3 regions of the Streptomyces sp. NPDC047130 genome follow, and region 2 is predicted to be linked to each of the others. Evidence: riboswitches for the same ligand, from Rfam matches in the RefSeq annotation. Region 2 holds a riboswitch; each other region holds the start of a gene.

What was found. A riboswitch is a leader RNA that binds a small molecule or an ion and turns the genes downstream of it on or off. The one in region 2 is predicted to bind cobalamin.
Region 1: linked by a shared signal. The riboswitch ahead of ABZ836_RS16085 (energy-coupling factor ABC transporter permease) and the one ahead of ABZ836_RS24790 (ABC transporter substrate-binding protein) in region 2 are both predicted to bind cobalamin.
Region 3: linked by a shared signal. The riboswitch ahead of ABZ836_RS20710 (VWA domain-containing protein) and the one ahead of ABZ836_RS24790 (ABC transporter substrate-binding protein) in region 2 are both predicted to bind cobalamin.

Annotation. Positions count from the first base shown of each region.
Region 1 covers NZ_JBEYUK010000011.1:121,202-128,577, forward strand. The annotation lists gene ABZ836_RS16045 (flavoprotein) at 154-699, opposite strand; gene ABZ836_RS16050 (helix-turn-helix domain-containing protein) at 875-1,249, opposite strand; gene ABZ836_RS16055 (RidA family protein) at 1,326-1,736, shown strand; gene ABZ836_RS16060 (ATP-binding protein) at 1,918-2,376, opposite strand; gene ABZ836_RS16065 (helix-turn-helix transcriptional regulator) at 2,529-3,404, shown strand; gene ABZ836_RS16070 (DUF397 domain-containing protein) at 3,401-3,592, shown strand; gene ABZ836_RS16075 (response regulator transcription factor) at 3,736-4,485, shown strand; gene ABZ836_RS16080 (GNAT family N-acetyltransferase) at 4,775-5,344, shown strand; cobalamin riboswitch at 5,392-5,578, shown strand; gene ABZ836_RS16085 (energy-coupling factor ABC transporter permease) at 5,608-6,306, shown strand; gene ABZ836_RS16090 (energy-coupling factor ABC transporter substrate-binding protein) at 6,303-6,968, shown strand; gene cbiQ (cobalt ECF transporter T component CbiQ) at 6,974-7,376, shown strand, end outside.
Region 2 covers NZ_JBEYUK010000025.1:68,427-75,802, forward strand. The annotation lists gene ABZ836_RS24780 (ABC transporter ATP-binding protein) at 1-132, opposite strand, end outside; gene ABZ836_RS24785 (iron chelate uptake ABC transporter family permease subunit) at 129-1,193, opposite strand; gene ABZ836_RS24790 (ABC transporter substrate-binding protein) at 1,190-2,266, opposite strand; cobalamin riboswitch at 2,307-2,497, opposite strand; gene ABZ836_RS24795 (ferric reductase-like transmembrane domain-containing protein) at 2,702-3,697, shown strand; gene ABZ836_RS24800 (alpha/beta hydrolase) at 3,719-4,690, opposite strand; gene ABZ836_RS24805 (NUDIX domain-containing protein) at 4,893-5,603, opposite strand; gene ABZ836_RS24810 (DUF4406 domain-containing protein) at 5,600-5,983, opposite strand; gene ABZ836_RS24815 (DeoR/GlpR family DNA-binding transcription regulator) at 6,032-6,787, shown strand; gene ABZ836_RS24820 (lysophospholipid acyltransferase family protein) at 6,822-7,376, opposite strand, start outside.
Region 3 covers NZ_JBEYUK010000017.1:59,226-66,601, forward strand. The annotation lists gene ABZ836_RS20700 (SAM-dependent methyltransferase) at 1-516, shown strand, start outside; gene cbiE (precorrin-6y C5,15-methyltransferase (decarboxylating) subunit CbiE) at 488-1,738, opposite strand; cobalamin riboswitch at 1,794-1,932, shown strand; gene ABZ836_RS20710 (VWA domain-containing protein) at 1,959-4,124, shown strand; gene cobO (cob(I)yrinic acid a,c-diamide adenosyltransferase) at 4,124-4,738, shown strand; partial or broken gene ABZ836_RS20720 (cobyrinate a,c-diamide synthase) at 4,792-6,084, shown strand; gene ABZ836_RS20725 (hypothetical protein) at 6,054-6,410, shown strand; gene cobC (Rv2231c family pyridoxal phosphate-dependent protein CobC) at 6,397-7,376, shown strand, end outside; gene ABZ836_RS20735 (cobalamin biosynthesis protein) at 7,374-7,376, shown strand, end outside.

The DNA.
Region 1 (7,376 bases), on a different contig from region 2:
CCGCGCCTACCGCGCGGCGGCCGCGGAGCCGCCGGTCGTGCCCCAGCAGTGTGGAACCCGGCCCGCCGAGTCGCTTCAGCGAGATGCGGCCCCGGAACTCAACACCGCCACCGGCCTCAGCCAAGCCCCCACCTGGCGCCTCCACCGCCAACCTCAGTCGGCCCCTCTTCGCACCAACGCGGGAGCCAGCAGTTCCAGTGCTTCCTCCCACCGGAAGCGGTCCGCTCCCCCGCCTGCCTTCGGACGGTGCGGCTCGTACGTCCCGACCAGCACCCCCATCTCCCGCAGCTGTTCCAGGCTCCGGCCGTACGCCGGGTGGGCGGCCATGGCAGCGTTCACGTACGGCAGGACAGCGGTCGGTGTACCCAGCCCGTACGCCTCGCACAGGATGCCCAGGGCGAGGGTGTCGGCAATGCCGGCCGCCCACTTGTTGACCGTGTTGAACGTCGCCGGCGCGACGGCGATCGCGTCGGCAGGCGGGAGCGGGCGCGGGTCACCGGGGCTGCGCCAGGCTGAGCGGATCGGGTAGCCGGTCCGGGCCTCGATCGCCTCGGCATCGAGGAAGCCGAGCCCTTGGGGCGTGGCTATGACGCCGACGCCCCACCCTCGCTTCTGCGCGGCGCTGACCAGCTTGTGGACGTCGCCCGCGATACCGGCGGCGCAGACGACGACGTACAGGAACGGATGCTTTGCGGTCACGCGGGGACTCCCAGTCGACGGCTGAAGCGGTGGAGTTCGGGCCCGGTGGCCCTCGGCCAGGCGGCCCTGCTGGTAGTAGGCGCGGGCGGCCTCGATTTCCGCAGGGCCGCTCGGCGGTCGGGGACGGGGATCTGGCGGCGCATGAGGAGGTGGCGGCGCTCGACCGTGCCGCCGGTCAGAGGTGGGCTTCTTCTTCCCTCGTGTCGAAGTCTTCGCGTGCGCGTTCGATCGCGGGCATGTTCTGTGAGGCCCACGCCAGCAGGACGTCCACGGGGTGCCGGAGGGTCTTGCCGAGGGGCGTGATCCGGTACATGACCGCCACGGGGCGGGTGGAGACCAGCTCGCGCTCGATCACGCCGTTGCGCTCGAGTCGCCGGAGTGTCGCGGTGAGCGATTTCTGCGTGACCCGGGGGATGGCCCGGCGCAGTTCGTTGAAGCGGCACGGGCGTTCGCAGAGTTCGTTGAGGACGCTGAGCGACCACTTGTCGAGGATCTGGTCGAGCAGTTCGCGGTGCGGGGCGTCGATGCGGAGTTCGCCCTCGGTATCCATGGTGAAACCTGGTCTCGTTGAAGTGTCCTTCTCCTACTAAGTAGCTTGAGGATACTTAGTAGGAGAAGGGAAGAGCATGACTGTTCAGCACTTCACGCCCGCAGGGATGTTGCAACCGGCCCCGTATCACCACGTCGCCGTGGGCACCGGGACGAGGCACGTCCACGTCAGCGGGCAGATCGCGCGCCAGGCCGACGGGACTCCGGTCGCGCCGGGTGATCTGGCCGGGCAGGTGACCCAGGCGCTGCGCAACACCTCCCTCGGGCTGGCGGGCGCGGGCGCGTCCTTCGCGGACGTGCTGCGCCTGACGTTCTACGTGACCCGGTGGAGCCCTGAGAAGATCAGCGACTTCATGCGCGGGGTGGAGGCGGTCGCCGACGAGATCGGGCTCCGGCTTCCGATGCCGCCCGCCTCCCTCATCGGTGTCGAGCACCTCTTCGAACCGGATGTACTCGTCGAGGTCGAAGCGACCGCGCTCATCGACTGATCCTCCAGGCGATGCGGCTCAGCCGTGACGTCACGGGCCGAGGGGGCGCCGACCTCCGGTGCACCGACCTGGTGGTCGTACCCGGAGCCTCGCCCGGCGCTTCCGCCCCCCTTCTGGGGTGACAGGGCATCCCGCTTGCCAGAGGGGGCGGCCGGGCGAGGGGTGACGGATGGCCGCGCGGTCACGAGGGGACCGGGGAGGGTCCCGTTCCCGCCAGGTCGACCTCCGCCCACACGGTCTTCCCCGGCCCGGTGCGCTCCGCCACGCCCCAGCGCGAGGCCAGGGCGGCGACCAGGAGCAGGCCCCGGCCCCCGTCCGCGTCGGCGGCCGGGACCAGGGCCACCGGCTGGGCGGGATGCGTGTCGGACACCTCGACGCGCACCAGCCCGGCCGCCGGGCCGTGGACGAGCCGCAGCGCGAAATCACGCCCCGGTACGCGTCCGTGCAGAACGGCGTTGGCGCTCAGCTCCGCGACGATCAGCACGATGGCGTCCGACGCCGGCGTGCCGCGGGGCACGCCCCACACGTCCAGTTGGTGCGCGGCGAGACGGCGGGCGAGGCGCGCGCCACGGCGGGTCGCGGAGAACCGTTGATCGAACGTACGCACGGTGACGTCGGCTTGGGTCTGTGGCATCGGCATGCGGCCCACGGTCCCGCCGTCCGCGCCTCGTCAACAGGACCGACGCCGATACAGATTCGCCTGTACTGGTTCACCCGGTGGACCGGGTGGGTCACGTTACGTGACTCTGGGCGGGGTTCGGTGTGCGACGGTACAGGGAGGCGGGCGGCTGCATGGCTACGGACAACGGCGGCGGAGGCGGTGCCGGGACCGGGGCGGGTGGTGGCTCGAACGGGGAGCACGACCTGTCCGACAGCCTCAAGACCTTCGGGGCGGTTCTGAAGGCCCTGCGGGAGCAGGCTCGGCTCACCCAGGAGGAGTTCGCCCACCGGGTGCAGTACTCCACGGCCTACGTCGCCAAGATCGAGCAGGGGAAGAGGTTCCCGCCGAGCGACCTGCCCGCACGGGCGGAACCGTCGCTCGGGGCCGCCGCGGCCAAGGTGCTGGGCGCCGCGGCGCGGAGCCTCACGCGGAGGGCGGGGCTGGCGTCCTGGTTCCGCCAGTGGGCGGGCATCGAGGAGGAGGCGGTGTCTCTGTATGCGTACGAGGCCTGCGCCATCCCGGGTTTGCTACAGCCGGAACCGTACATCCGGGCCATCTTCGAGCGCAGGTTGCCGCACCTCTGCGAGGAACAGTTCGAGCGTCAGGTTGCGGCTCGCCTGGAACGTCAGCGCCTGCTGGCTGAGCGCCCCAACACCGAGTTCTCGTTCGTGATCGAAGAGGCCCTGTTGCAACGCCGACTGGGAGGTGGTGAGGTCACTCGCGTGCTTGTCGACAACCTGCTGGAACAGGGACAGCGCCGCAACGTGGAGATCCTGGTCATGCCGCTGTGCCAGGAGGACCACTCAGGGTTCGAGGGACCGCAGTACCTGGCGGAAACCCAGGACAACAAGTGGGTGGGGTACGTCGAAGCGCACGACACCAGCGCTCTCGTCACCGACCCGAGACTCGTCAGTGCGATGCTCCGCCGCTATGGAAAGATGCGCTCGCAGGCTCTCAGCCGCACGGCCACCGCGAGCCTGCTGGAGCAAATGCGAGGAGCGCTATGAGCACCACCGAACTCGTCTGGTTCAAGAGCAGCTACAGCGGCGGCGGCGGTGGCAACTGCGTCGAGGTGGCCCTGACCCAGCAGGCTGTGCACGTGCGCGACTCCAAGGACACCCGGATCCAGCCCCTGCTCGTGGCCCCCGCCGCCTGGGCGGCGTTCACCGCGCACACCGCCGACACCGCCTGCTGAGTCCGGGCATCTGTGGCGGCGTCAGGGAGGCGTCAAAGTTCGGCGGTGGGGTCGTATGGAAGGCGTCAAAAAGTACGATGACCCGCTGAACTGCGCGTTTCCTGGGGAGGTCAGGTTCTTCCGACCCTCGTGCAGGAGCCGCCATGCCTTCCCCGACCGTCGACGCACCGGTGGCGGCCGACCGCGGCTGCGGGGACAGGGGCCCCGCGGCGACACGGGTGCTGGTGGTGGAGGACGACCCGCAGCTCGCCCGTGCGCTCGTGCTGAACCTGCGGGCGCGGGGGTACCGGGTGGACGCGGCGCCCGACGGGTTCACCGCCCTGCGGCTGGCCGCCGCGCGGCGGCCGGACGTGGTCCTGCTGGACCTGGGGCTGCCCGACATGGACGGCGTCGAGGTCACCGGGGGTCTGCGCGGCTGGACCAGGGTGCCGATCCTGGTGCTGTCGGCGCGCCAGGGCTCCGACGAGAAGGTCGCCGCGCTGGACGCCGGGGCGGACGACTACGTGACCAAGCCGTTCAGCATGAACGAGCTGCTGGCGAGGCTGCGGGCGGCGGTGCGGCGCACCCGGGCGGTGTCGTCGGCCACGGAGACCAGCGTGGTGGAGACCGCCTCGTTCACCGTCGACCTGGTGGCGAAGAGGGCGACCCGCGAGGGGCAGGAGGTGCGCCTGACGCCCACCGAGTGGCACCTGCTGGAGATCCTGCTCAGCCACCCCGGCCGGCTCGTCGGGCAGAAGCAGTTGCTGCACGAGGTGTGGGGCGCCTACCAGAGCAACAAGACCAACTACCTGCGCGTCTACATGGCCCAACTGCGCCGCAAGCTGGAGGCGGACCCCTCGCACCCCCGCCACCTGATCACCGAGCCGGGCATGGGCTACCGGTTCGAGCCCTGAGGGCCGCAGGGCCGCTCGGGGCCCCTGCGGAGCCGGCAGGGCCCCCCGCCGGGGGACAGGGCGGGGCGGACGGCGGACTCCCGGGGGTGCGGGGGCGGCGGATGTGCCTGGCGTCGGAGGGTGCGAAGGAGTGCGGCGCCCGTGCGGGCGGGCGGTGGGCCGGTGCCGCCGGGGCGGCGGCCGTGGCAGCGGGGCGGAAAAGCGGCTGACAGGGGCGGGTGGTGGGAGACAGGATGCGCGTTCGTACCCGTCGCCCGTCGCCCGTCGCCCGTCGCCTGGAGGCCCTGCCATGACCGATGCACCGCCCGAGCAGCCCGAACGGCCCGAGCAGCCCGCGTTCCCGGAGCGGATGGAGCTGCGCGGGGAGGGTCTCGTCCTCCGTGACTGGACGGAGGACGACGTGGCCGCCATGCCGGCCCTGTTCGACCACCCCGACATCGCCTACTGGACGCCCATCGTCTCCCCCTTCGACGAGGAGGCGGGCCGGCAACGGCTGGTGCGCACGCGGCAGTTGCGGGCGGAGGGGACGGCCGTGCTGCTCGCCGTCACGGTGGACGGCGGGGCACCGCTCGGCGAGGTGATGCTGCGGCGGTCGCCGGAGGGGACGGAGATCGGGTACGCGGTGGGGCCCGCGCACCGGGGCCGGGGGCTCGCGGCCCGCGCGGTGCGGGTGATGGCCTCGTACGCCTTCGAGGAGCTGGGAGCGCGGCAGGTGATCCTCGAGCTGGAGGCGGAGAACGCGGCCAGCGTCGCCGTCGCCACCAGGGCGGGGTTCCGGCGGCTGGACGTCCCGCTGATCACCGGGGAGGAGAAGGGGCGGCCGTACGTCCTGCAGACCTGGGCGCTGGACCGTCCCTGACCCGGCGGAGCGGCGGGAGGCTCGCTTGTCAGTGGGCGGCTGCCCCATTACTGTCACAACGCCTTGGTGAACGGGAAATCCGGTGTGATGCCGGTGCGGCCCTCGCCACTGTGATCGGGAAGTCCGGCTCCGGCCCTCGCGGGCAGCCACTGGGTCCTCACGGACCCGGGAAGGCGGAGCACGGGCGTGTGGTACCCGTCAGCCAGGAGACCGGCCAAGGCGCGTCGTCCATCCACGAGGTGCTGGAGAGGGTCTGCTGAGCCATGCACATAGCCGAGGGGTTCCTTCCTCCCGTGCACGCGGTCGCCTGGGGCGCCGCGTCCGCGCCGTTCGTCGTCCACGGAGTACGCCGACTCACCCGTGAGGTGAGGGAGCATCCCGAGAGCACGCTCCTGCTGGGAGCCTCGGGTGCCTTCATGTTCGCTCTGTCGGCGCTCAAGTTGCCGTCCGTGACCGGTAGTTGCTCGCACCCCACCGGGAGCGGGCTGGGGGCGGTGCTGTTCCGGCCCCCGGTGGTGGCGGTGCTGGGCACCGTCACCCTGCTGTTCCAGGCCCTGTTGCTCGCGCACGGCGGGCTGACCACGCTCGGGGCCAACGTCTTCTCCATGGCCGTGGTCGGCCCCTGGGCCGGGTACGGGGCGTACCTGCTCGCCCGGCGGTGCGGGGCGGGGCTCGAAGTCGCGGTGTTCTGCGCCGCGTTCGTCGCCGACCTGAGCACCTACTGCGTGACCAGCGTGCAGTTGGCGCTGGCGTTCCCGGACCCGGCGAGCGGATTCGCGGGCGCGCTGGGCAAGTTCGGCTCGATCTTCGCGGTGACGCAGATCCCGCTCGCGGTCGGCGAAGGGCTGCTCACGGTGCTGGTCGTCCGGCTGCTGGCGCAGTCCAACGGCGGGCAACTGGCGCGGCTGGGGCTGCGTCCGGGCACCCGCGGCAAGGCCGACGCCGAGGCGGTGGCCCGATGAGCCGGAACGCGCGGATCAACCTGCTGCTGGTGCTGGGCGTCGTCCTGCTGGCCGTGCTGCCGGTGGCGTTCGGGCTGGGGGACCACAAGGAGGAGCCGTTCGCCGGTGCGGACGCCGAGGCGGAGGTGGCGATCCAGGAGATCGACCCGGACTACCGGCCGTGGTTCTCCCCGGTCTACGAGCCGCCGTCGGGCGAGATCGAGTCGGGTCTGTTCGCCCTGCAGGCGGCGGTGGGCGCGGGAGTGGTCGCCTACTGCCTGGGGCTGTGGCGGGGACGGCGCCAGGGCGAGGCCAGGGCGGTGGCGGCCCTGGGGACGGCCGCCGGGTCCGCCGCCCGGTCCGCCGCCGGGTCGGTGACCGGGCCCGCCGCCGGGTCGGCCGCCGGGTCCGCCGCCGGATCGACTGCCCGTTCGGTGACCGGATCGGCTGCAGGGTCGGGGGCCTGGTCCGCCGCCGGTTCGGCTGCCGGGTCGGGGGCCGGGTCCGCCACCGGGTCGGTGACCGGTTCGGGGGCCGGGTCGGCTGCCGGTTCGGTGACCGGGTCGGGGGCCGGGTCGGGGGCCGGTTCGGCTGCCGGTTCGGTGACCGGGTCGGGGGCCGAGGGCGCGGACGGGGCCGTGGACGAGGGGCGCGGGGACGCGCCGGGCTCCGGACGGGTCTGACGCCGGTGCTGTCGATCGACACGGCGGCGCACGGCAGTCGCTGGCGCCGCCGTCATCCCGTGGACAAGGCGGTGCTCGGGTTCGGGCTGACCGTGCTGGCCGTCTCGCTGCCGCCCTGGCCGGGCGCGGCGCTGGTCCTGGCGGCAGCGCTGGTGCTGCTGCTGGGGCCGGCGCGGGTGCCGGCCGGGCGCCTGTGGCGGGCGTACCGGGTGCCGCTGGGGTTCTGCCTCACGGGCGCGGCGACGCTGCTGGTGCGGGTCGGCGGTCCGCACGGCCCGCTGGTGGGGCTCGCCCCCGACGGGCCGGTGCGCGCCGGGGAACTGCTCCTGCGGAGCTCGGCGGCCTCGCTGGGGGTCCTGCTCTTCGCCTTCACCACGCCGATGTCGGACCTGCTCCCCCGCCTGGTGC
Region 2 (7,376 bases):
GGGCCGGGGGGCGAGGCTGACGCCGTCGAGGACCAGCCGCCCGCCGAGGTCGCGGCTCACGCGGTCGGCGGCGAGGGTGGGCCCCGCGGCGGGCGGCGTGCCGGCGGGCCGCCCCCGGACCGGGGCCGTCACCGCGTCCTCCTCGTGCGGTACAGGACCAGGACGAACGCCGGGACGCCGATCAGCGAGGTGACCACGCCCACCGGCACCTCCTGGGGGTCGAGGACGGTACGGGCCAGGGTGTCGGCCCAGACCAGGAACACCGCCCCGGCGAGCGCGGTCACCGGCAGCAGCCGGGCGTGCCCCGGGCCGACGAGGGCCCGCGCGGCGTGCGGGAGCACCAGGCCGACGAAGCCGATCGCGCCCGCCGAGCTGACCAGCGCGGCGGTCAGCAGCGCCGTCACGGACAGGAGCACCAGCCGGGTCCGGGCGACCGGGACACCGAGCGTGGCCGCGGCGTCCTGGCCGAAGGCGAAGGCGTCCAGGCTGCGCGCGTGGCCCAGGCACACCACGAGGGCGAGCGCCAGGACCGCCGAGCACAGCCCCACCTCGGTCCAGCCGGCCCCGCTCAGCGAGCCGAGCAGCCAGAACAGCACGCCCCGGGTGGTCTCGGCGTCGGCCGCCGTCGTCACCACGAACGAGGTCAGCGCGGAGAACAGCTGCATCGCCGCCACCCCGGACAGCACCACCCGGTCCGTCGTCCCGCCGAGCGTGTGGCTGAGCAGCAGCACCAGCGCGAACGAGCCGACCGCGCCGAGGAACGCGCCGCCGGAGAGGGACAGGACACCGCCGCCCGCGCCGACGACGATCACGAGGACGGCGCCGGTCGACGCCCCGGAGGAGACGCCCAGCACGAACGGGTCGGCGAGCGGGTTGCGCAGCAGCGACTGCATCACCGCGCCGCACACCGCGAGTCCGGCGCCGCACACCGCGGCGAGCAGGGTGCGCGGCAGCCGCAGGTCCCAGACGATGCCCTCGCGGATCGCGGTCAGCTCCGACGGGCCCCCGCCCAGGCGGGAGGCGACCACGGACCAGACGTCGCCCACCCCGACGGAGGCCGGGCCGATGGTGACGGCCGCGGCGACGGACAGGGCGAGCACCGCCAGTCCGCCGCCCACGCCCGCCACGACGGGCAGAGCGCGGCCGCCTCCCCGCGCCGGGCGGGCGGGGGAGGGGCGCAGGGTCGTGGTCATCCGGCGAGCCCGTGCTCGCGCAGCGCCGCGGCCACCTTCTCGACGCCCTCGACGGTGCGGATCGTCGGGTTCATCGCCTGCCCGCTGAGCAGCACGTACCGCTTCTCCCGTACCGCCGTGAGGTTCCTGGTCGCCGCATGGGACTCCAGGAAGGCGATCTTCCTGGCGGCCGACTCGGCGGTCTGCGACCTGCGGGTGAGGTCGCCGAGGACGAGCAGGTCGGGATCGCGGTCGGCGACGGTCTCCCAGCTGACCTGCGGCCATTCCTGGGTGCTGTCGTCGAGGACGTTCTTCGCGCCGAGCGCGTCGGTGATGACGCCGGGGGCTCCGCAGCAGCCCGCCATGTAGGGCGACTCCTGGTTCGCGAACCAGTACAGGACGGTGGTGTCCCCGGCGTCGATCCCGGCGGAGGCGTCGGCGACGCGGCTCCGCAGCCGGTCGACCAGCCGCTCGCCGCGCTCCTCCACGCCGAAGACGCGGGCCAGGTCCCGCACCTCCCGGTAGACCGTGTCCATGGTCAGGGGTTCGGTGCGGGAGCCGTCGCCGCCGCCGCTGTTGTCCTTGCCCTCGCAGTCGGCGGGCGACAGGTACGTCGGCACGCCGAGCTCCGTGAACTTCTCGCGGGGGGCCACGCCGCCCTTGCCCAGGGTGGACGCGAAGGAGGCGGCCACGAAGTCCGGTTCGGCGTCCAGCACGCGCTCGAACGACGGCTGGTTGTCGGCGAGCCGGGGCACCCCGGCGTCGGCCTTCTCCAGACCCTTCATCACCGGGTCGGTCCAGGTGGCGGTTCCCGCCATGCGGTCCGCGAGGCCGAGCGAGAGCAGGATCTCGGTGGTGCCCTGGTTCAGGGACACGGCCCGCCGCGGCGGGGCCTCGACGGTCACCCGCTGACCGCAGTTCTCGAACGTGACGGCCTGGGCGCCGGAGCCGCCTGAGCTGCCGGAGCCGCCGGGCCCGGCGGACGGGCCGGAGCCGGACTCGGAGCCGGACGTGGTCCCGGAACCGCAGGCGGTGAGCAGGAGCGCTCCGGTCAGGAGCAGGGCGGAACGGCGGACGGGGCGTGACAGATGCACGGCAGAGGCTTCCTCGGCGTCGGACCCATACGCGGGGTCGCGTGGACGTTCGGTCGCCAGCAGGTCTTCGGACTCGGGATCATCCCGGCGAGGCGCCTTCCCGGACCCGGCCGTGACCGTCGTCCAGTGGCTGCTGCCTCGCCCGTCACCCTTACCGCTGCGCGTCAGTTCCGGTCTCCCACCGGATTCCCTGACCCGTGGACGCGGAGGACCGCGTTCACGAGTGCGACTGGCGTTCGGAAGCTACCACGCCGCGCTCGAGCGGCCCGCGGCGCCCTGGGCGAATCCGCGGCCCGGACGCCCGTGCCCCCACGGCCGATGTGGCCGGATGCGGCCTCCGCGTGGACGGCGGGTCCGGGCCACACTGGTGACTCCCGCCATTCCCGCCGCACGTGCCGAGTCCCCGCCCGTGGCACGCCTTTCGGAAGGGGCACGATGCCGCCGGAGACGACGCCCGGGACGACGCCGGAGGACGGTGCCACCCCGTCGCCCGCCCGTGACGGACACGCGGCCGGCCGGGTCACCCTGCGCGCCGACCTGCGGGCCGCGGTGCCCGACGCGACGGCGGCGGTCCTGGTCACGGCCGCCGTCTTCGTGTTCCTGTGGGCGCGAATGGGCTCCGGCGACTCGGCGACGGTCGCGGTCATGCCGTTCATGGACGACCCGGGCACGTACTGGATGTACCTGCTGAGCCAGGCGTTCGGGTGGTCGGGCCTGCTGTGGGCCTGGGGCACGGTCGTGCTCGGCCTGCTGCTGTCGGGGCCGAGACTCGACCGGTCACCGGTCCCCCGGCAGGTCCTGGAGCGGTGGCACCGCACCACGAGCCTGACGACGATGGCTCTGATGTTCGCGCACGCGCTGATGTTCGCGGCCGAACTCGTGCGCTACGAGACCGAGCTGGCGTGGCTGAAGCGGTTGTGGACCGGCTTCGCCGACTCCTTCGTGCCCGGCTGGTACGACTCCGGGACCGGGCAGATCGCCCTTCCCATCGGCCAGGCGGCCCTGTACCTGGCCGTGCCGCTGGGCCTGCTCTTCTACGTCCGCAACCGCATCGGCGCCACCACCTGGCGGCGGCTGCACCGGTTCGTGATCGTCGTGTACGTGCTGAGCGTGTGGCACACGCTGCTGTACGGCACCAACGTCTGGTACGGCGAGTGGCCCCGCACGGTGCTGTGGCTGCTGCAACTGCCTGTCGCCGTACTGCTGCTGGTGCGGTTGCTGAGACCCGCCCGGCGCGCGGAGCGACTGGGCGCCCCGGGGCGGCGTGCGGGTGGCTCCCTGCCGGGCTGGGCGCTGCGGGCGGCGGGCAGGGTGGTCGCCGGGGCCGTGGTCGTCGGCATCCTCGTCGTGGTCGTCTCCGGTCATGACGGAGGCAGACAGCGGCCGGCCGAGGCGCCGGCGAGCAGCCCGCACGAGAAGGAGACGGAGTGACGGGCCCCGGCGGGGGTGGGGTCAGCTCTCGTGGAGGGCCTTCCTCAGGGCCTCGACGGCCAGGTGGCGGGCGACGTTCGCGGCACGGGTGTCGCGCAGGCTGTCCAGGAGCAGGAAGTCGTGGACCATGCCGGCGACGCGCACGGAGGTGACGTCGACGCCGGCCTCGCGGAGCTTGTTGGCGTACTTCTCGCCCTCGTCGCGCAGGACGTCCGCCTCGTCGGTGATGACGAGGGTGGGCGGCAGGTCCTTGAGCTGCTCCAGGCTCGCCCGCAGGGGGGCGGCGTACGGCTCGGTGCGCTGCGAGGGCTCGGAGTACTGGTCCCAGAACCAGATCATGCCGTCCCGGGTGAGGTAGTAGCCCTCGGCGAACTGGTGGTACGACGGGGTGTCGAAGTCCGCGTCGGCCACCGGGTACAGCAGCACCTGTGCCTTCAGGTCGATGCCGCCGCGCTCCTTGTTCATCAGCGCGAAGACGGTGGACATGCAGCCGCCCACGGACTCACCGGTGACCGCGACACGGGAGGTGTCCAGGCCGTGGTCGGAGCCGTTCTCCAGCAGCCACTGCCCGACGGCGTAGTTCTGCTCGACCTGGGTCGGGTACTTCGCCTCCGGGGCCCGGTCGTACACGGGGAACACCCCGGCCGCGCCGGCGCCGACGGCCAGCTCGCGGAAGAGCCGGTCGTGGGTCTTCTCGTCGCCGAAGACCCAGCCGGCGCCGTGGATGTAGAAGACGACCGGCAGTGGGCCGGTGGCTCCCTTGGGCCTGATGATGCGGGTGCGGACCGTGCCCCACTCGCCGGCGTCGACCTCCACCCACTCCTCGTCCACCTCGGGCCGGGGCACGCTCGCGTCGCTCTGCAGGCCGAGGAGGATGTCGCGGCCCTGCTCCGGCGGGACCTCGTAGATCCGGGGGTGCGGGTCGGTCGCCTCGGCCAGCTCCTTCGCCGCCGGCTCCAGGAAGGGCGTGACGGGTGCGGGCAGATCGCTCATGCGGACTCCAGGTGCTCGGGCGTCCGGCGGCCACGGCGCGGTGGCACGGACGCGCACTCCCCCCTGCTCCTCCTCCATGGTCCCGGCCGCCCGGCCCTTCGCAACCCGGCCGGGCGGCCGTGGCCGACGGGCCGGGCCGGCGCTCGACGCCGAGAGGGCCGGCCGAGGGCGTGACGCCGCGGGCCCGGCCGGCCGGTGGACGTCAGCGGCGCGCGGGCCCGGTGGTGTCCGCGTCCGCCGGACGGGGGGTGCGGGCGGCGAAGGGGCCGTGGAGGGCCGCCCACTGCAGGAGCAGCACGGTCTTGCCGTCGGTGATGCGCCCGTCCAGGGTCATGGCCAGGGCCTCGGCGAAGGGCAGTTCGAGGACCTCGATGTCCTCGCCCTCCTCCTCCACGCCGCCGCCGGCTCCGGTGCGGTCGCCGGGGGTGTAGGGGGCGGCGAAGAAGTGCAGGCGCTCGGTGACCGAGCCGGGGCTCATGTAGGCGTCCAGGACGTGGGTGAGCGGACCGAGGACGACGCCGAGTTCCTCGGCGGCCTCGCGGCGGATCGCGGTCTCCGGGTCGTCCGCGTCGAGCAGTCCCGCCGCGGCCTCGACGAGCATGCCGTCGGGGTGGTCGTTGACGTAGGCCGGATAGCGGAACTGGCGGGTGAGCAGGACGCGGCCGCGGCCGGTGTCGTAGGGCAGGACGACGGCGCCGTTGCCGCGGTCGTACGTCTCGCGCACCTGCGTCTCCCAGCGGCCGTCGCGGCGCCGGTAGTCGAAGGTGGTGCGGCGCAGGACGTGCCAGCCCCGCGAGGTCAGCTCGACGTCGCGGACCCGGACGCCGGGGTTGCGGTCGAGGTGGCGTCCCGCCCGGTCGAGACCGGTCCGGCCGCGGTGGTCCGGGACGTCCACCCCGGGCCGGGGCGTCACGCCTCCACCTGCCGGCCGAGGACCGGGATCTCCGCGACGTCGTGGTAGACGGGCAGGCCGCGGCGGCGTGCGAAGGCGACGTCCTGGTCGGCGCCGACGGACTCGCCGGGCAGCCGCAGCACGGCGTCGCAGCGGGCCAGCAGGCGCTCGGCGGTCGGGTACAGCACCTCGTCGGCGAGGGGGTCGGTGGGTCCGGCGCCGGCCGAGCGCAGCACGGGCAGGGCGATCCACTCCCCGATGACCGGGAGGTGTCCGGCGGCGAACACGGGCCAGGCGGCCGCTTCGAGGCGTTCGAGGTTGGCGGCCATGGCGGCGGGGTCTCCGCCGGTGCCGGAGCGGTAGGGGCCGGCGATGAGGATGAGCAGGGGCTTGTCGGTCATGGGCGCTACGATACATGCAGAAACGTGCAAGAGCAGGAGGGAACAAGGATGCTGGCTGCCGAACGACGCGATCACCTGCTGGATCTGCTGGCCCGGCGGGGCAAGATCGTCGCCAAGGAGGTCGCCGCCGAGCTGGGCATCTCCGAGGACTCGGTGCGGCGTGACCTGCGCGACCTGGCGAGCGAGGGGCTGTGCCAGCGGGTCTACGGCGGGGCGCTGCCCGTCTCGCCGGCCGTGGTGGACTACGGCGCCCGGCAGAGCGTGGCCCCGGACGGCAAGCGGAAGGTCGCCGCGGTGGCGGCCGGGCTGGTGCGGCCCGGCGGCGCGGTGATCCTCGACGGCGGCACCACGGCGCTGGCCGTCGCCCGGGCGCTGCCGCGGGAGCTGGACTGCACCGTGATCACCCACAGCCCGACGATCGCCGTCGCCCTGCTCGACCACCGGGCCGAGGTCTTCCTGCTGGGCGGCCGCCTCTTCAAGCATTCGGCGGTCGCCTGCGGCGCGGCCGCGGTCGAGGCCGCGCGGAACGTCTCCGCCGACCTCTTCCTCCTCGGTGTCACCGGCGTGCACCCCGAGGCGGGGCTCACCACCGGCGACGCCGAGGAGGCGGCGATGAAGCGGGCCCTGGCGGCACGGGCCGCCGACACCTACGTCCTCGCCTCCTCCGAGAAGATCGGCACCGCCTCCCGGTTCCGGGTCCTGCCCTGGGAGGAGATCAGCGGCCTGGTCACGGACCGGAGCGCGGACGACCCGGTGATCGAGTGGCTGACGGAGAGCGGCGTCGACGTCCTGCCGGCGGGGTGACGGCGACGTCCGGGTCCCCGCCCCGCCGGTCGCGTCAGCCCTGGTCGAGGTGGGACTTGGCCGCCGGGCGGGGTTCCTCGCGGAGTTCCTCCAGGAGGGTGGTGATCGCGTCCATGATCCGCAGTCCGGCCTCCTCGAGCACGGGTGCCGTGATCTCCAGGCCCCGCAGGTCGGAGAGGTCCACGGGCGGGCCGGCCATCACCCGCAGCACGGTCCGCCGGTACCAGGGCCGGGAGCGGCGCACCACGCTGCCGGCCGCGGGGATGAGCTCGTGGGCGTTCCACTGGGCGACCGGGACGACCGGCGCCCCCGTCTCCAGCGCCAGCCGGGCCGCGCCGGTCTTGGCCCGGGACGGCCACAGACGCGGGTCGTCGGTGAAGGTGCCCTCCGGGTAGACGGCCACGCAGCATCCCCGGGCCAGCGCCTCCTTGGCGTGCACCAGCGCGTCCGAGGCCCGCGCGGTGTTCCGGTGCACGGGTATGTGGCCCATGCTGCGCAGTGCCGTGCCCAGCACGGGCACCGCGAACAGCGGCGCCTTGCCCAGGAACCGGGCGGGGCGGCCGCTGTGGTACTGGAACAGGCCGTAGGA
Region 3 (7,376 bases), on a different contig from region 2:
TCGCTCTACTCGGCGCTCGCCGAGCAGACCCGCCGCCTCGACGCGCACGGAGTGCCCTGGGACGTCACCCCCGGCGTGCCCGCCTACGCCGCCGCGGCCGCCGTGGTGGGGCGGGAGCTGACCGTGCCGCTGCTGGCCCAGTCGGTGGTCCTCACCCGCACCCGGGCCCGGTCCACGCCGATGCCCGGTGCCGAGTCGCTCGCCGCGTTCGCCGCCACCCGCGCCACCCTGGTGCTCCACCTCGCCATCACCCGGATCCGCGACCTGATGGCGGAGATCGAGCCCGAGTACGGCCCCGACTGCCCGGTCGTCGTCGTCCACCGGGCGAGCCAGCCGCAGGAGTCGGTGCTCCGCGGCACCGTGGCCGACATCGCCGACGCCGTCGAGGAGGCCGGACTGCGGCAGGCCGCGGTCATCCTGGTGGGCCGGGCACTCGACCCGGCCCCCGGCGGGGAGTCGTTCCTCTACGACCCCGCCCGTCCCCGCCTCAGCCCACCGTCAGGCTCCACTGGGTGACCGTGCGCGACGGCGTCCACCCGGTGAACGAGCCGATCTGCGCCGTCGTCTCCACCGCCAGGCGGGTCAACTCCCCGCCATGGCGGCGGTAGGCGTCCGCCAGCATCACCTCGGTCTCCAGCGTCACCCCGTGCACCACCAGCCGGCCGCCCGGCGGGAGCGCCCCGAGACAGGCCTCCAGGACGCCCGGCCGGGTCGCCCCGCCGCCCACGAACACCGCGTCCGGGGCCGGCAGCCCGTCCAGCGCGCCGGGCGCCCGCCCGGTCACCACCCGCAGCCCCGGCACGCCCAGCCGGCCCGCGTTCCGCGCCACCCGTTCCGCCCGCCCTGCGTCCGCCTCCACCGCCGTGGTGCGGCAGGTCGGGTGCGCCCGCATCCACTCGATCCCCACCGAGCCCGCGCCCGCGCCCACGTCCCACAGGTGCTGCCCCGGCGCGGGCGCCAGCCGGGCCAGCGCCGAGGCCCGCAGATCGCGCTTGGTGAGCTGACCGTCGTTCTCGAACGCGTCGTCCGGCAGCCCCGCCACCAGACCGTAGGCCGGCGGCCCCGCCAACTCCAGTGCCAGCACGTGCAGTTCAGGCACGTCCTGGGGAGGCGACGCCAGCCAGGCGTCCGCCGTGGCCGCCAGCCGGGACTCCGTCGACGCGCCCAGATCACCGAGCACCGTCATCACGGTCGCCCCGTACCCCGCGCCCGCCAGCAGCGCCGCCACCGCGTCCGGCGTCCGCGCGTCCGAGGACAGCACCAGCACCCGGTGGCCGGGCGCCAACTCCCGCAGCAGCAGCCGCGGATCACGGCCCACCAGGGTCACCACCGCGCACCGCTCCGACGGCCAGCCCATCCGGGCCCGCGCCAACGCCACCGAGGAGACCGCGGGTTCGACCCGCACCGCCCCGGCCCCCAGCAGGTCCAGGAGCGTCGTGCCGATCCCCGACACCAGCGGATCGCCGGAGGCCAGTGCCACCACCCGCGCCCCGCCCGCGGACTCCAGCAGGGCCGGCAGCCCCTCCCGCAGCGGCGAGGGCCACGCCTCCCGGCGCTGCCCCGCCACCTCCGGCAGCATCGCCAGGTGCCGCCGCCCGCCCAGCACCACGTCCGCCCCCAGCACAACGCGCCGCAACCGCTCGGGCAGCGAGGCCCATCCGTCGGCGGCCACGCCGACGACGGTGACGCGGGGGGCCGCGATTTCGGGAAGGAGGGGAGGGGGCGTGCCGATCGTCATACCCCTGACGCTATCGTGGTCGATCACAGGCACGAGGTGCCCCTACGGCCCAGCCATCGGAAACGGTGAGGACGGTCCACGGGGAGAATCTGGGAAGCCCGGTGAGAATCCGGCACAGGCCCGCTGCGGTGAACCGAGCCTCGCTCACGAGGACTCGGCAAGTCCGAAGACCGGCCTCGCGCCCGCCCCTTACGGATGGCGAAACGAGCGGGAGCCTCACATGCCATTGGTGCGTACGCACTACCCCTTTTCCGCGATCGTCGGCTGCGACGCCGCCGAACTCGACGACCTCGGCCTCTCCCTGGTGCTGACCGGCATCTCACCGGCCATCGGCGGCGTCCTGGTCCGCGGCGAGAAGGGCACCGCCAAGTCCACCGCGGCCCGCGCGCTGGCCGCCCTGCTGCCGCCCGTCGACGTCCACCCCCAGGACCGGTTCTCCACCGACCCCGCCGACCCGGACGACGACTCCCCGGACGGCCCCTTCGAGCCCGGCACGCCCCTGGAGAGCCGCCCGGTCCGCCTGGTGGAACTCCCCGTCGGCGCCACCGAGGACCGCGTCCTCGGCTCCCTCCACCTCGAACAGGCCCTCTCGCACGGCAAGGTGGCCTACGAACCCGGCCTGCTGGCCCGCGCCCACCGCGGCATCCTCTACGCCGACGAGGTCAACCTCCTGCCCGACCACCTGGTCGACCTGCTCCTCGACGCCGCCGCCACCGGCCGTGTCACCGTCGAACGCGACGGGTTCTCCATGGAGCACGCCGCCCGGTTCCTGCTCATCGGCACCATGAACCCCGAGGAGGGCGAACTCCGCCCCCAGCTCCTCGACCGGTTCGGCCTCACCGTCGAGGTCGCCGCACCCCGCGACCCGGCAGCCCGCGCCGAGGTGGTGCGCCGCCGGATGGCCTACGACGCCGATCCCGCAGCCTTCGCCGCCCGCCACCGGCCGGCGGAGCAGGCCCTGGCCGCCCGTGTCGCCGCCGCCCGCGCACGGCTGTCCCGGGTCACGCTGTCGGACACCGCCCTCGGCAAGATCGCCGAGATATGCGCCGCGTTCGACGTCGACGGGCTCCGCGCCGACATCGTCACCGCCCGCACCGCCGTCGCCCACGCCGCCTGGGCCGGGCGGACCACCGTCACCCGCGCCGACATCCGCCGCGCCGCCCGGCTCGCCCTGCCCCACCGCCGGCGCCGCAACCCCTTCGACGCGCCCGGCCTCGACGAGGACCTGCTCGACCGGATCCTCGGCGACGACGAACTCCCGCCGGACCCGCCCACCCCACCAGGGTCCGGAGGGCCGGACGGGCAGGACGGCCCGGACGACGCCCCCGGCCGGGACGGCCCGCAGGACGACGCCCCCGGTGACGACCCGGAAGCGGAGGAGCCCGGCGGACCCCACCAGGAGGACGCCGCCCGCCCGCCGGGCCGGGACGAGCCGCACACCTCCGCCGGCGCCACGCCCGGCACCGACGGCACGGCCGACCCCTCCGGCGACGCCGCCCCCCTCGACACGCCCGCCGCCCACGACGGGGGGAAGCCCGGCGACACCGGGCCCCAGGCCCACGGCCGGACCAGCACCGTCCAGGCCACCGCCCCCTACCGCCCCCGCCTCCTCACCGTCCGCGGCACCGGCGAGGGCACCGACGGCCGCCGGAGCCGCGCCATCGGCACCCGCGGCCGCCGCGTCGGCACCGCCCGGCCCGGCCGCGACGCCCGCGGGCCCCTCCACCTCGTCGAGACCGTGCGCGCCGCCTCCGCCCGCACCGCGACCGACCGGGCCGGCGGCCGCCTGCGCCTGCGCCCCGAGGACCTGCGCACCGCCGTCAGGGAGGGACGCGAGGCCAACCTGGTCCTGTTCTGCGTCGACGCCTCCGGCTCCATGGCCGCGCGCAGGCGCATGGTCCAGGTCAAGACCGCCGTGCTGTCCCTGCTCCTGGACGCCTACCGCCGCCGCGACAAGGTCGGCCTGATCACCTTCCGCGGCACCGCCGCCGAACTCGCCCTCCCGCCCACCCACTCCGTCGACATCGCCGCCGCCCGCCTCGACGACCTCCCGGCGGGCGGCCGGACCCCGCTCGCCGAGGGCCTGCTCGAGGCCGCCCGCGTCGTCGCCCGCGAACGCCGCCGCGACCCACGGCTGCGGCCCCTGCTGGTCGTGGTCACCGACGGCCGCGCCACCGGGGGCAAGGACGCCGTCGCCCGCTCCCTGCACGCCGCCGACCAGGTCGCCTCCCTCGGCGTCAGCACCGTCGTCGTCGACAGCGAGTCCGGGCCCTTGCGCCTCGGCCTCGCCGCGCACCTGGCCGCCCGCCTGCACGCCGACCACCTGCCCGTCCGCGAGGTCAGCGCCGCCGCGCTGAGCACCGCCGTCCGAGAGAGGGCCGCCTGATGCCCCAGGGACAGCCCGCCGTCGTCCCTGACGACGGCCTCACCACCCGCCAGCGCCGCAACAAGCCCCTCCTCGTCGTCCACACCGGCGACGGCAAGGGCAAGTCGACCGCCGCCTTCGGCCTCGCCCTGCGCGGCTGGAACCAGGGCTGGCGCATCGGCGTCTTCCAGTTCGTCAAGTCCGCCAAGTGGCGCATCGGCGAGCAGACCGTCCTCGAACGCCTCGGCCGGCTCCACGAGGAGACCGGCGAGGGCGGCCCCGTCGACTGGCACAAGATGGGCTCCGGCTGGTCCTGGACCCGCAAGCAGGGCGACGGCGAGGACCACGCCGCGGCCGCCGTCGAAGGCTGGGCCGAGATCAAGCGCCGCCTCGCCGACCAGACCTACGACCTGCTGGTCCTCGACGAGTTCACCTACCCCATCGCCTGGGGCTGGATCGACGTCGAGGACGTCGTCACCGCCCTCCGCGAGCGCCCGGGCCGCCAGCACGTGGTGATCACCGGCCGCCGCGCCGCCCCCGAACTGCTCGAAGCGGCCGACCTCGTCACCGAGATGACCAAGATCAAGCACCCCATGGACGCGGGCCAGAAGGGCCAGCGGGGCATCGAATGGTGACCTCCGACCCCACCGGGCCCCGGGACACGCCGGACGGGCGCCTGCCGCGGATCATGATCGCCGCCCCCATGACCGGACAGGGCAAGACCACCGTCGCCACCGGCCTGATGGCCGCCCTCCGCGACGCCGGGCACACCGTCAGCGGCCACAAGACCGGGCCCGACTACATCGACCCCGGCTACCACGCCCTCGCCACCGGCCGCCCGGGCCGCAATCTCGACCCCCACCTCGTCGGCGAGGAACGGGTGGCGCCGCTCCTCCTCCACGGGGCTCGGGGCGCCGACCTCGCGGTCGTCGAAGGCGTGATGGGCCTGCACGACGGACGCATCGGCGGCGACGGCTTCGCCTCGACCGCCCATGTCGCCGCCCTCACCCGGACCCCCGTCGTCCTGGTCGTCGACATCTCCCGCATGTCCCGCTCGGCCGCCGCGATCGTCGAGGGCATGGCCGCCTACGACCCGTCCGTCGAGGTCGTCGGCGTCATCCTCAACAAGGCCGGCTCGCAGCGCAACGTCGCCGAGATACGCCGGGCGCTGCGCCTGCCCGTGCTCGGCGTCGTCCACCGCGACGAGGACATCGCCGCCCCCTCCCGGCACCTCGGCCTGGTCCCCGCCTCGGAACGCGCCGACTCCGCCGAGGCCGTGCGACGCCTCGGCGAGCGCATCGGCCGCCAGGTCGACCTGGACGCGATCCTCGCCCTCGCCCGGAGCGCGCCGCCGCTCGGTGCCCGCGCCTGGGACCCGGCCGACGAGGTCACCGCCCCGGCCGGGGGCGCCCGCCCCGTCGTCGCCGTCGCGGGCGGCCGCGCGTTCACGTTCCGCTACGCCGAGACCGACGAACTCCTCACCGCGGCGGGCTGCCAGGTCGTGCCCTTCGACCCGCTCACCGACCCCGCCCTGCCTGCCGGGACCCGCGGCCTCTACCTCGGTGGCGGCTTCCCCGAGGTGTACGCCGGGCAACTCGCCGCCAACGCGCCGCTGCTGGCCGAGATCCGCGAGGCCGTCCGGGCCGGTGTGCCGACCGTCGCCGAGTGCGCCGGGCTGCTCTACCTGGCGGAAACGCTGGACGACACCGCCATGGCCGGCGCCGTCCCGGCCCACGCCCGGATGACCGAACGCCTCACCCTGCGCTACCCGCGGGCCCTCTCGCCCGGCGACACCCTCCTCACCCGGGCGGGGGAGCGGGTCACCGGACACGAGTTCCACCGCACCGCCACCGCGCCCGCCGCCTCGGACGCCACCCCCGCCTGGGAGATCGACGGCCTGCCCGAGGGATTCGCCTCACCGTCCCTGCACGCCTCCTACCTGCACGTCCACTGGGCCGGCCACCCCCGCCTCGCGCAGCGGTTCGCCGAAGCGGCGACCGGGACCACGGCGGCGCCCGTCCCGGGGCCGCGGACCGTCGGAGCCGTGCCCGCGACGGCCCCGGTGCCCGTGTCGGCCGCGGTGCCCGTGTCGGCCCCGGTGCCCGTGTCGGCCCCGGTGCCCGCGTCGGCCGCGGTGTCCGCATCGGCCCCGGTGTTCGCATCGGTCCCGGTGCCCGCTTCGGTACCGTCGGCGGGCCCGGCACCGGTCGAGCCCGCGGCACCGGCGGCGCCCGCAGCCCCCGCGGGCGCCCCCGCGACCCCCGTCGCGGACCCGCTGCGGCACCACGGCGACGTGGAGGCCCGTGACGGACTCCTCGACCTCGCCGTCAACGTTTACTCCGGCGAGCGCCCCGACTGGCTCGAGCGCGCCCTGCACGCCGGCATCGCCGAGGCCGCGGCGTACCCCGACCCGGAACCCGCCCGCCGGGCCGTCGCCCGCCGCCACGCGCGCCCGCCGGCCGAGGCGCTGCCCACCGCGGGGGCGGCCGAGGCCTTCACCCTGGTCGCCCGGCTCCGGCCCTGGCGGCGTCCGGTCGTCGTCCACCCGCAGTTCACCGAGCCCCACGCCGCCCTGGAACAGGCCGGACACACCGTCACCACCGTGCTGTGCGGCGAGGCCGACGGCTTCGCCCTCGACCCGGCCGCCGTGCCCGAGGACGCCGACCTGGTGGTCGTCGGCAACCCCACCAACCCGACCGGCGTCCTCCACCCGGCGGCTACCGTGCGGGCCCTGCGCCGCCGCGGCCGGCTGGTCGTCGTCGACGAGGCGTTCATGGACGCCGTTCCCGGCGAGCCGGAATCCCTGGCCGACGACCGCTCGGACGGGCTCCTCGTCATCCGCAGCCTCACCAAGCACTGGTCGATCCCCGGCATCCGCGCCGGCTATGTCGTCGGCGACCCGGCCGTCGTGCGGGAGCTCGCCCGGGCCCAGACCCCGTGGTCGCTGTCCTCCCCGGCCGTCGCCGCCACCGTCGCCTGCACGGCCCCGCAGGCCCTGCCCGAGGCCGACACGCGCGCCCGCCTGCTGACGTCCTGGCGGCAGTACCTCCAGGACGGCCTCGCCGACGCCGGCGTCCCGTTCGTCCCCTCCGCCGCGCCCTTCGTGCTGGCCCGCCCGGGGGAGGGGGTGCACGGTCTGCTCCGCGCCCACGGCGTCGCCGCCCGGCGCGCCGACACCTTCCCCGGACTCGACCCGTCGTGGATCCGCCTGGCCGTCCGCCCGCCGGAGACCAGCCGCCGTTTCCTCGACGCCCTCGCGGAGGTACGGGCATG